DNA from 2 places in the Actinomadura decatromicini genome. Region 2 is predicted to be linked to the other one. Evidence: riboswitches for the same ligand, from Rfam matches in the RefSeq annotation. Region 2 holds a riboswitch; the other holds the start of a gene.

Region 1 (4,385 bases), on a different contig from region 2:
GCGGGTGTAGGCGTGCTTCCAGTCGTCGGAGAGCAGGCAGGCGGCGGTGTGCGGGGCGTTCTTGAGGGGGTTGTCCGCGCGGTCGTAGGCGCCGTCGGCGACCCGCTGGATCTCGCGGCGGATCTCGATCATCGCGTCGCAGAACCGGTCGAGCTCGATGAGGTCCTCGGACTCGGTCGGCTCGATCATCAGCGTCCCGGCGACCGGGAACGACAGGGTCGGGGCGTGGAAGCCGTAGTCGATGAGGCGCTTCGCGACGTCCTCGGCGGTGATCCCGGTCTCCTTGGTGATCTTGCGGAGGTCGGCGATGCACTCGTGCGCGACGAGCCCGTTCCGCCCGGTGTAGAGGATCGGGTAGTGCGGGCCGAGCCGGGCGGCGAGGTAGTTGGCCGCGACGATCGCGCCCTCGGTGGCGGCGCGGAGGCCGTCCGGTCCCATCATGGCGATGTAGGCCCAGGAGATCGGCAGGATGCCCGCCGAGCCCCAGGGCGCGGCGGAGATCGGGCCGACCCCGGTGTCCGGGCCCGCCTCGGCGCGCAGCGGGTGGTTCGGCAGGAACGGGGCGAGGTGCTCGCGGACGCCGATCGGCCCGACGCCCGGCCCGCCGCCGCCGTGCGGGATGCAGAACGTCTTGTGCAGGTTGAGGTGCGACACGTCCGACCCGAACTCGCCGGGACGGGCCAGCCCGACGAGCGCGTTGAGGTTGGCGCCGTCGACGTAGACCTGGCCGCCCGCGTCGTGCACGGCCGCGCACACGTCGGTGATCGTCTCCTCGAACACGCCGTGCGTGGACGGGTAGGTCACCATAATCGCGGCGAGCCGGTCGCCGTGCTGCCCGATCTTGGCGTGCAGGTCGTCGAGGTCGACGTTGCCGCCGTCGTCGCACTTCACGACGACGACGCGCATCCCGGCCATGACGGCGCTGGCGGCGTTGGTGCCGTGCGCGGACGACGGGATCAGGCACACGTCCCGGCGGTCGTCGCCGCGCGAGGCGTGGTAGCCGCGGATGGCGAGCAGCCCGGCCAGCTCGCCCTGCGACCCGGCGTTCGGCTGGACGGACACCTTCGCGTACCCGGTGATCTCGGCGAGCGCGTCCTCCAGCTCGCCGATCAGCTCGACGTACCCGGCGGCCTGGTCGACCGGCGCGAACGGGTGGATGTTCGCGAACTCCGGCCAGGTGATCGGCTCCATCTCGGCGGTGGCGTTCAGCTTCATCGTGCAGGAGCCGAGCGGGATCATCGACCGGTCGAGCGCGACGTCGCGGTCCTGGAGGCGGCGCAGGTAGCGCAGCATCGCGGTCTCGGAGCGGTGCGCGTGGAACACCGGGTGGGTCAGGTAGGGGCTCTCGCGGCGCAGGTCGTCCGGGATCGCCTCGGCGGGGGACTCGGCGGCGGGCGCGGCGCCGAACGCCTCCAGCACGGCGGTGACGTGCACGGGCAGCGTCGTCTCGTCGCAGGCGACGGCGACGTGGTCGGCGTCCACCGGGCGGAGGTTGACGCGGCGCTCGCGGGCGGCCGCGACGACCTCCGCCGCGCGGCCGGGCACGCGGGCGAGGACGGTGTCGAAGAACGCGCCGTGCACGACGTCGACGCCCGCGGCGCGGAGCCCGGCGGCGATCTCGGCGGCGCGGCGGTGCGTGCGCTGCGCGATCGCGGCGAGCCCGTCCGGGCCGTGGTAGACGGCGTACATGCTCGCCATCACCGCGAGCAGGACCTGCGCGGTGCAGATGTTGCTGGTGGCCTTCTCCCGCCGGATGTGCTGCTCGCGGGTCTGCAGCGCGAGCCGGTGCGCGGGCGCGCCGTCCGCGTCGACGGACACGCCGACGAGCCGGCCGGGGAGCTGCCGCTGGATGCCGTCGCGGACCGCCATGTATCCGGCGTGCGGGCCGCCGAACCCGTACGGGACGCCGAACCGCTGCGCCGAGCCCACCGCGATGTCGGCGCCCGACTCCCCCGGCGGGCGCAGCAGCGTCAGCGCGAGCAGGTCGGCGGCGACGACCGCCTGCGCGCCGCGCTCGTGCGCCTGCGCGATCACCGGCTCCAGGTCGCGGACGGCCCCGGACGCGCCCGGGTACTGCAGCAGCACGCCGAAGAAGTCGCCGTCCGGCAGCCCGCCGGACAGGTCGGCGATGACGACCTCGATGCCGAGCGGGACGGCCCGCGTCCGCACGACCTCGATCGTCTGCGGCAGCGCGTCGGCGTCCACCAGGAACGTGCCAGGCTCCTTGCGCTTGGAAGCCCGGTGCGCGAGGGCCATGCCCTCGGCGGCGGCGGTGGCCTCGTCCAGCATGGACGCGTTCGCCACCGGCAGGCCGGTCAGGTCGCTGACGACGGTCTGGAAGTTCAGCAGCGCCTCAAGCCGCCCCTGCGAGATCTCCGGCTGGTAGGGGGTGTAGGCGGTGTACCAGCCCGGGTTCTCCAGGACGTTCCGCATGATCACGCCCGGCGTGGTCGTGCCGTGGTAGCCGAGCCCGATCATCGAGGTGAGGACGGTGTTGCGGGCGGCGAGCTCGCGGAGCCGGTCCAGCGCGGCGCTCTCGCTCAGCGCGGGCGGCAGGTCCAGCGGCCGGGCGGTGCGGATCGCGGCGGGCACGGCGTCGGCGATCAGGGCGTCGACGCCCGAGTAGCCGACGGCCGCCAGCATCCTCGCCTGGTCGTCCGGGGACGGGCCGATGTGCCGGTCGGCGAACGCGGCGCGCGGGTGCTGCGGCGCGGCGACGGGCGCGAAGAACTGGGCCGTCATGGAGAGCCTCCTGGCTGCTGCGGGTCGCTCAGGTGAACCGCCGGGACTGACCGGCGGCCGGTTCTCCCCCTCTGTCATCGGCACCTGAGAGCTTCACCCGCGCGGCGGGGTTTCCCCTTCGGTGAGCCGCCCGTCCCCTCCCGCGGGGACCGGCGCCTGCTTTCCAGAGGTGCCTCGCCCGAGCGGTCCTTTTGCCTGAGAGGTTCCGGGGAGGTTGCCCCTTCGGCGCCCCACGCTGGCGGCGTGGGGTCTCTCCCGCACAGGGTCGACGGCATGTCCTGGACAAACCCTACCCAAAGATCGGTCGCGACGATCGTCCCGCCCCTCCGACGTGCGCCGCAGCGCTTCTACCCGTGAGTACGATGTGCACGTCCACCAGGGGGACCGGGCCTGGGACACTGATCACGCGATGGACGATCAGGGCGGCGGTACGGCGTGACGCACACGGGCGACGGCGCGGCGCGCGCACGGGCGCACGGGCGGGCGCGCGGGCGGGCGCGGCCGTGACCCCGGCAGCCGTGCCCGTCGACGAGCCCGCCCAGCCGGACCGGATCCGCCGCTCGTCCGACGCCATCCGGTTCGCCGCGTCCGTGGTCGGGCTGGCCGCGGTGATGCTGCTCGTGTCGATCGCGCAGCAGACGACGCACGGCCTGCAGACCGACATCGCGCAGGGCACCGCGCACGCACCGCGGCTGCTGCTGTCCCTCGCGACGCTCGTGTCCAGCTTCGGCGTGCTGGCCGTGCCGGTCGCGTTCGCGATCGAGCGGCTGCTCCGCAAGGACGGGACGCGCGTCGCGATCGCCCTGCTCGCCGCCGTGATCGCGTTCGGGATCACGGTGGGCCTCGACGACCTCGTCGTGCGGGCCGCGCCGGGCGGCGTCCTCGACTCGCTGATCTGGGGCGGCAGCGCCACCGCGCCCGTGCACACCGACATCGCGCCCGTGATCGCGTTCGTCAGCGCGGTCGGGATGGCGGGCCGCGTCCGCTGGCAGGCCGCGACCTGGACGCTGATCGGGCTCGCCGCGCTGACCGGGCTCACCGCGTCCTACGCCTCGGTCGCCGCGCTCGCCGCCACCTACTTCCTCGGCACCGCCATCGGCCACGGGACGCTCTACGCCGTCGGCACCCCGAACCCGCGCCCGTCCGGCGCCGCCGTCATGGCGGCGCTCGACCGGCTCGGGCTCCGCGCGGCGAAGGCGGCCCGGCTGGACGAGCCCGCCGAGGGCGCCGAGGAGGCCCGCCGGTACGGCGTCGTCCTCGGCGCCGGCCCCGCGGCCGGGCACGGCGTCCGCCCCCCGGCGCGGCACGGCGGCTGGGACGTGGAGGTCCACGTCCTGGACCGCGACCAGCAGACCGCCGGGCTGCTCTACCGGGTGTGGCGGCTGCTGCGGCTGCGCTCGGCGACGACCGGCCGGGCGCTGCGGTCGCTGCGCCGCTCCCTGGAGCAGGAGTCGCTGATGGCGTACGCGGTGGACGCGGCGGGCGTCCGCACCCCGCGCCTGCTCGGCACCTCGGAGGTCGGCACCGAGGCGGCCCTGCTCGCCTACGAGCACGTGCCGGGACGGCGGCTCGCGGACGTCCCCGACAAGGAGGTCACCGACGCCCTCCTCGCCGACGTGTGGCGGCAGTTCCGCGCCCTCCAG
Region 2 (4,385 bases):
GTCGAGCTGCCGCGGGTATGCCGACCAGCCCGCGACGATCATCTTGGGCCGGTGCTCCTCGGCGAGGGTGGCGACCTCGTCCATGTCGACCAGGCCGTCCTCGGCGCGGACGTGGTACGGCACCACGTTCAGCACCTTGCCCGAGTAGTTCAGCCGCATCCCGTGCGTGAGGTGCCCGCCGTGCGCGAGGTCGAGGCCGAGGATCGTGTCGCCGTGCTGGAGCAGGGCGAAGTAGACGGCCGTGTTGGCCTGCGCCCCGCTGTGCGGCTGGACGTTCGCGTGCTCCGCCCCGAACAGCGCCTTGGCACGGTCGATCGCGAGCTGCTCGGTGACGTCGACGTGCTCGCAGCCGCCGTAGTACCGCCTGCCCGGGTACCCCTCGGCGTACTTGTTCGTCAGGACGGAGCCCTGCGCCTCCAGCACCGCGACCGGCGCGAAGTTCTCCGACGCGATCATCTCCAGGGTGGACTGCTGGCGCCGCAGCTCGGCGGCGACGGCCGCGGCGACCTCCGGGTCGGCCGCGGCCAGCGGGTCGTTCAGGCCCACGGTCAGCCCTCCTCGATCAGCTTCTCGTAGGCGACCGGGTCGAGCAGGTCGCCCGGCTCCGCCGAGAGCCGCACCTTGAAGAGCCAGCCCTCGCCGTACGGGTCGTCGTTGATCACCTTCGGGACGTCCACCACGGCCGAGTTGATCGCGGTGATCTCGCCGCTGACCGGCGAGTAGATGTCGCTGACCGACTTCGTCGACTCGACCTCGCCGCAGACCTCGCCCGCCTCGACGGCGCCGCCCTCGGCCACCTGGAGCTCCAGGTAGACGATCTCGCCGAGGGCGTCGGCGGCGTGCGCGGTGATGCCCACGGTGACGATGTCGTCCTCCGGCGTCGAACCGGCGGGGCCGAGGCCCGCCACCCACTCGTGCTCCTCGCTGTAGCGGAGCTGCTCCGGAACGCTCACGATCACTTCTCTCTTCTCTGTACGGGGTTCGCTGCGGGGGGACGGTCGGTCCCGCGCCCCCGGGACGGCTTCCTTAGGAACGCTTGTAGAACGGCAGGTCGACGACGTCCACCGGCTCCTGCCGGCCGCGCACGTCCACGGCGAGGCCGGTCTCCGCGGCGCCGCTGTCGAGGTACGCCATGGCGATCGGCGTGCCCAGTGTGGGCGACGGCGCGCCGCTCGTCACGACCCCGCACGGCGTGCCGCCGGACGCGACGACCGCATACCCCTTCCGCGGCGCCCGACGCCCGCGCGCGACGAGCCCGACGAGCCTGCGCCCCGGCGGGGTCTGCGCCTGCGCCGCGAGGGCGGCCTTCCCGACGAAGTCGACGGGCTTGTCCAGCTTCACCACCCGGCCGAGGCCCGCCTCGAACGGGGTGGTCTCGGCGGTCAGCTCGTTGCCGTACAGCGGCATCCCCGCCTCCAGGCGCAGCGTGTCGCGGGCGGACAGCCCGGCCGGGACGACGCCGTCCACGGCCGCGAGCGCGTTCCACAGCGGGACGGCGTCGGCCGCGTCGACGAACAGCTCGAAGCCGTCCTCACCGGTGTAGCCGGTGCGGGCGACCAGGGCGTCGACCCCGGCGACCCGCCCGGCGAGGATCGCGTAGTACTTCAGGTCGGCCAGCGGAGCGTCGGTGAAGCCTTCGAGAATCTTCTGCGAACGCGGGCCCTGGAGGGCGATCAGCGCGTAGGCGTCGGACCTGTCGTCCACGGTGGCGTCGAAGCCGGAGACCCGCTCGGTCAGCGCGTCCCGCACGACGTCGGCGTTCGCGGCGTTCGCGACCACCATCCACGTCTCGTCGGCGAGGCGGTAGACGATCAGGTCGTCGAGGACGCCGCCGTCCGGCCCGCAGATCATCGTGTACCGGGCCTTGCCGACCTTCATCGGCGACAGGTTCCCGACCAGCGCGAAGTCGAGCGCCGCGGCCGCGCCCGGCCCGGCGAGGAAGATCTCCCCCATGTGGGACAGGTCGAACAGGCCCGCGCCGGTGCGGACGGCCTGGTGCTCGGCCGTCTCGCTCGCGTAGCGCAGCGGCATCAGGTAACCGGCGAAGTCGACGAGGTTCGCGCCGAGGCCCTCGTGGACGTCGTGCAGCGGCGTCTTCTTCGGGTTCTTCACGGCGGTCTCGGCGTCGTTCCTGTCGGCGGACATGGGTTCGGCTCCTTCGTCACGGGCGCGCGTGGCCTCATCGTCCCACCCGCGCACCGGGCGTCTCGGTGCCTCCCCCTCTGTCATCGGCGCCTGAGAGCTTCACCCGTCCCGGAGAGGTCGGGCTTTCACCTTCGGCGGGGGACTCGGTCCCCGCTTTCCAGAGGTCGCCTGGCCCGTGCGGTCCGTGGGCCTGAGAGGTTCCGGGGAGGATTTGCTCCTTCGGCGTCCCCCGCCGGCTGCGAGGGACTCTCCCGCACGGGATAGTCGGCTGCGGGCAAGGCTAGCAGTTCCCTTTGTCCATGCCCTATGGCTGAGCTCGTGCGTTAAACCGAATGCGGGCCCGTGACGTACTCTAAGACGGTTGCTGGAGATCACCCTGGGTGCGCGGGGTGCACGACCCGGAGGGGCAATCCGCATGGCCTACCTGGCTGGAGCGTTGATCCTGTTCTTCGGCCTGCTGGTGTCCATCGCCCTGCACGAGCTCGGGCACTTCTCGTTCGCCAAGCTGTTCGGCGTCCGCACGACCCAGTTCATGGTCGGCTTCGGCCCGACGATGAAGTCGTGGCGCCGCGGCGAGACCGAGTACGGCGTGAAATGGATCCCGCTCGGCGGCTACATCCGCATGATCGGGATGCTGCCGCCGCGCCGCGGCGACGCCCCCGGCCAGGTCCGGCGGATCAGCACCGGCCCCTGGCAGGGCCTCATCGAGTCCGCCCGCGGCGCGGCGCTGGAGGAGGTCAGGCCCGGCGACGAGGACCGCGTCTTCTACGCCAAGAAGTGGTGGCAGAAGGCGCTGATCATGGTGGGCGGGCCCGCGATGAACCTCGTCCTCGCCGTGCTGTTCTTCGCGATCCTGCTGATGGGCATCGGGACGAGCCAGCCGCAGCCGGTGATCCGCGAGGTCGCCGAGTGCATGGTCCCGGCGAGCCAGTCGGCCGACGTCAAGGGCTGCCCGGCGAACGCGCCCGCGACGCCCGCCAAGCAGGTCGGGCTCAAGCCCGGCGACCGGATCGTCGCGTTCGGCGGCGAGAAGATCGGCGACTACCGCGAGCTGCAGGAGCTGATCCGCGGCGACGGCGGCAAGTCGGTGCCGATGACCGTCCGGCGCGACGGGCACGACATCACGCTCACCGTCCCGATCACCCGCAACCAGATGTACGACCTGGAGGACGAGAACAAGGTCGTCAACGTCGGCTTCCTCGGCATCACGCCCGACAGCGCCGTCGAGCGGCAGGGGCCGGGCGCGGTCGCGAGCACGATGGGCGACCTGACCTCGCGCACGGCGGGCGCGCTGGTGCGGATGCCGCAGAAGATGGTCGGCGTCTGGAACGCCGCGTTCGGCGGCGACAAGCGCGACCCGAACGGCCCGATCGGCGTCGTCGGCGTCAGCCGGATCGGCGGCGAGGTCGCCGCGTCCCAGGAGTTCACCGGCACGCAGAAGATCTCCTACTTCGTCATGCTGCTCGGCTCGCTGAACCTCGCGGTGGGGCTGTTCAACCTCGTCCCGCTGCTGCCGCTGGACGGCGGCCACATCGCGGGCGCGCTGCTGGAGGCGATCAAGAAGGCGTTCGCGCGGGTGTTCCGCAGGCCCGACCCCGGCTACGTGGACGTCGCGAAGGCCCTGCCGGTGACGTACGTGATGGCGGCCGTGCTGATCGTCATGGGCGGGCTGCTGATCTACGCCGACCTGTTCAACCCCGTCCGCGTCACCGGATAGCCGTCACCGGATAGCCGTCACGGGACCGCCGGCAGGTCGCCCGTCTTGATGAAGGCGTCCAGCGCGGCCCGGTACGGCGCGATGTCGAGGCCCTGCCCGGCGAGCCACTCGTCCGACCCGTAGGTGCCGCTGTAGCGCTCGCCGCCGTCGCAGATCAGCGTGACGACGCTGCCGCGCTCCCCGCGCGCCCGCATCCCCGCGATCAGCTCCGCCGCGCCCCACATGTTCGTGCCGGTGGAGCCGCCGACGTCCCGGCCGCTGACCTCGCTCGTCCAGCGCATCGCCGCGATGGACGCCGCGTCCGGCACCCGGATCATCCGGTCGATCACCGTCGGCAGGAAGGACGGCTCGACGCGCGGCCGCCCGATGCCCTCGATCCGCGAGCCCGCCGCCGTCCGCTCCGGGTCGCCGTCGGCGTACGAGCCGTGGAACGCCGAGCCCTCCGGGTCGACGACCGCGAGCCGCGTCTGGAACCGCCGGTACCGGACGTACCGGCCGATCGTCGCGGACGTCCCGCCGGTGC

Evidence for each region. Region 2 has a riboswitch for glycine ahead of gcvT (glycine cleavage system aminomethyltransferase GcvT). Riboswitches for the same ligand answer to the same signal wherever they lie in the genome.
Region 1: it holds a riboswitch for glycine, as region 2 does, so the genes downstream of both, gcvP (aminomethyl-transferring glycine dehydrogenase) here and gcvT (glycine cleavage system aminomethyltransferase GcvT) in region 2, are expected to answer to the same signal.

What each region holds. Positions count from the first base shown of each region.
Region 1 is NZ_VSRQ01000007.1:68,711-73,095, reverse strand. Features, by position in the region: gene gcvP (aminomethyl-transferring glycine dehydrogenase) at 1-2,742, opposite strand, end outside; glycine riboswitch at 2,804-2,915, opposite strand; glycine riboswitch at 2,916-3,010, opposite strand; gene FXF68_RS29910 (lysylphosphatidylglycerol synthase transmembrane domain-containing protein) at 3,246-4,385, shown strand, end outside.
Region 2 is NZ_VSRQ01000001.1:1,039,575-1,043,959, reverse strand. Features, by position in the region: gene FXF68_RS04090 (serine hydroxymethyltransferase) at 1-546, opposite strand, end outside; gene gcvH (glycine cleavage system protein GcvH) at 549-953, opposite strand; gene gcvT (glycine cleavage system aminomethyltransferase GcvT) at 1,027-2,145, opposite strand; glycine riboswitch at 2,213-2,312, opposite strand; glycine riboswitch at 2,314-2,409, opposite strand; gene FXF68_RS04075 (M50 family metallopeptidase) at 2,561-3,862, shown strand; gene cds1 (L-cysteine desulfhydrase Cds1) at 3,880-4,385, opposite strand, start outside.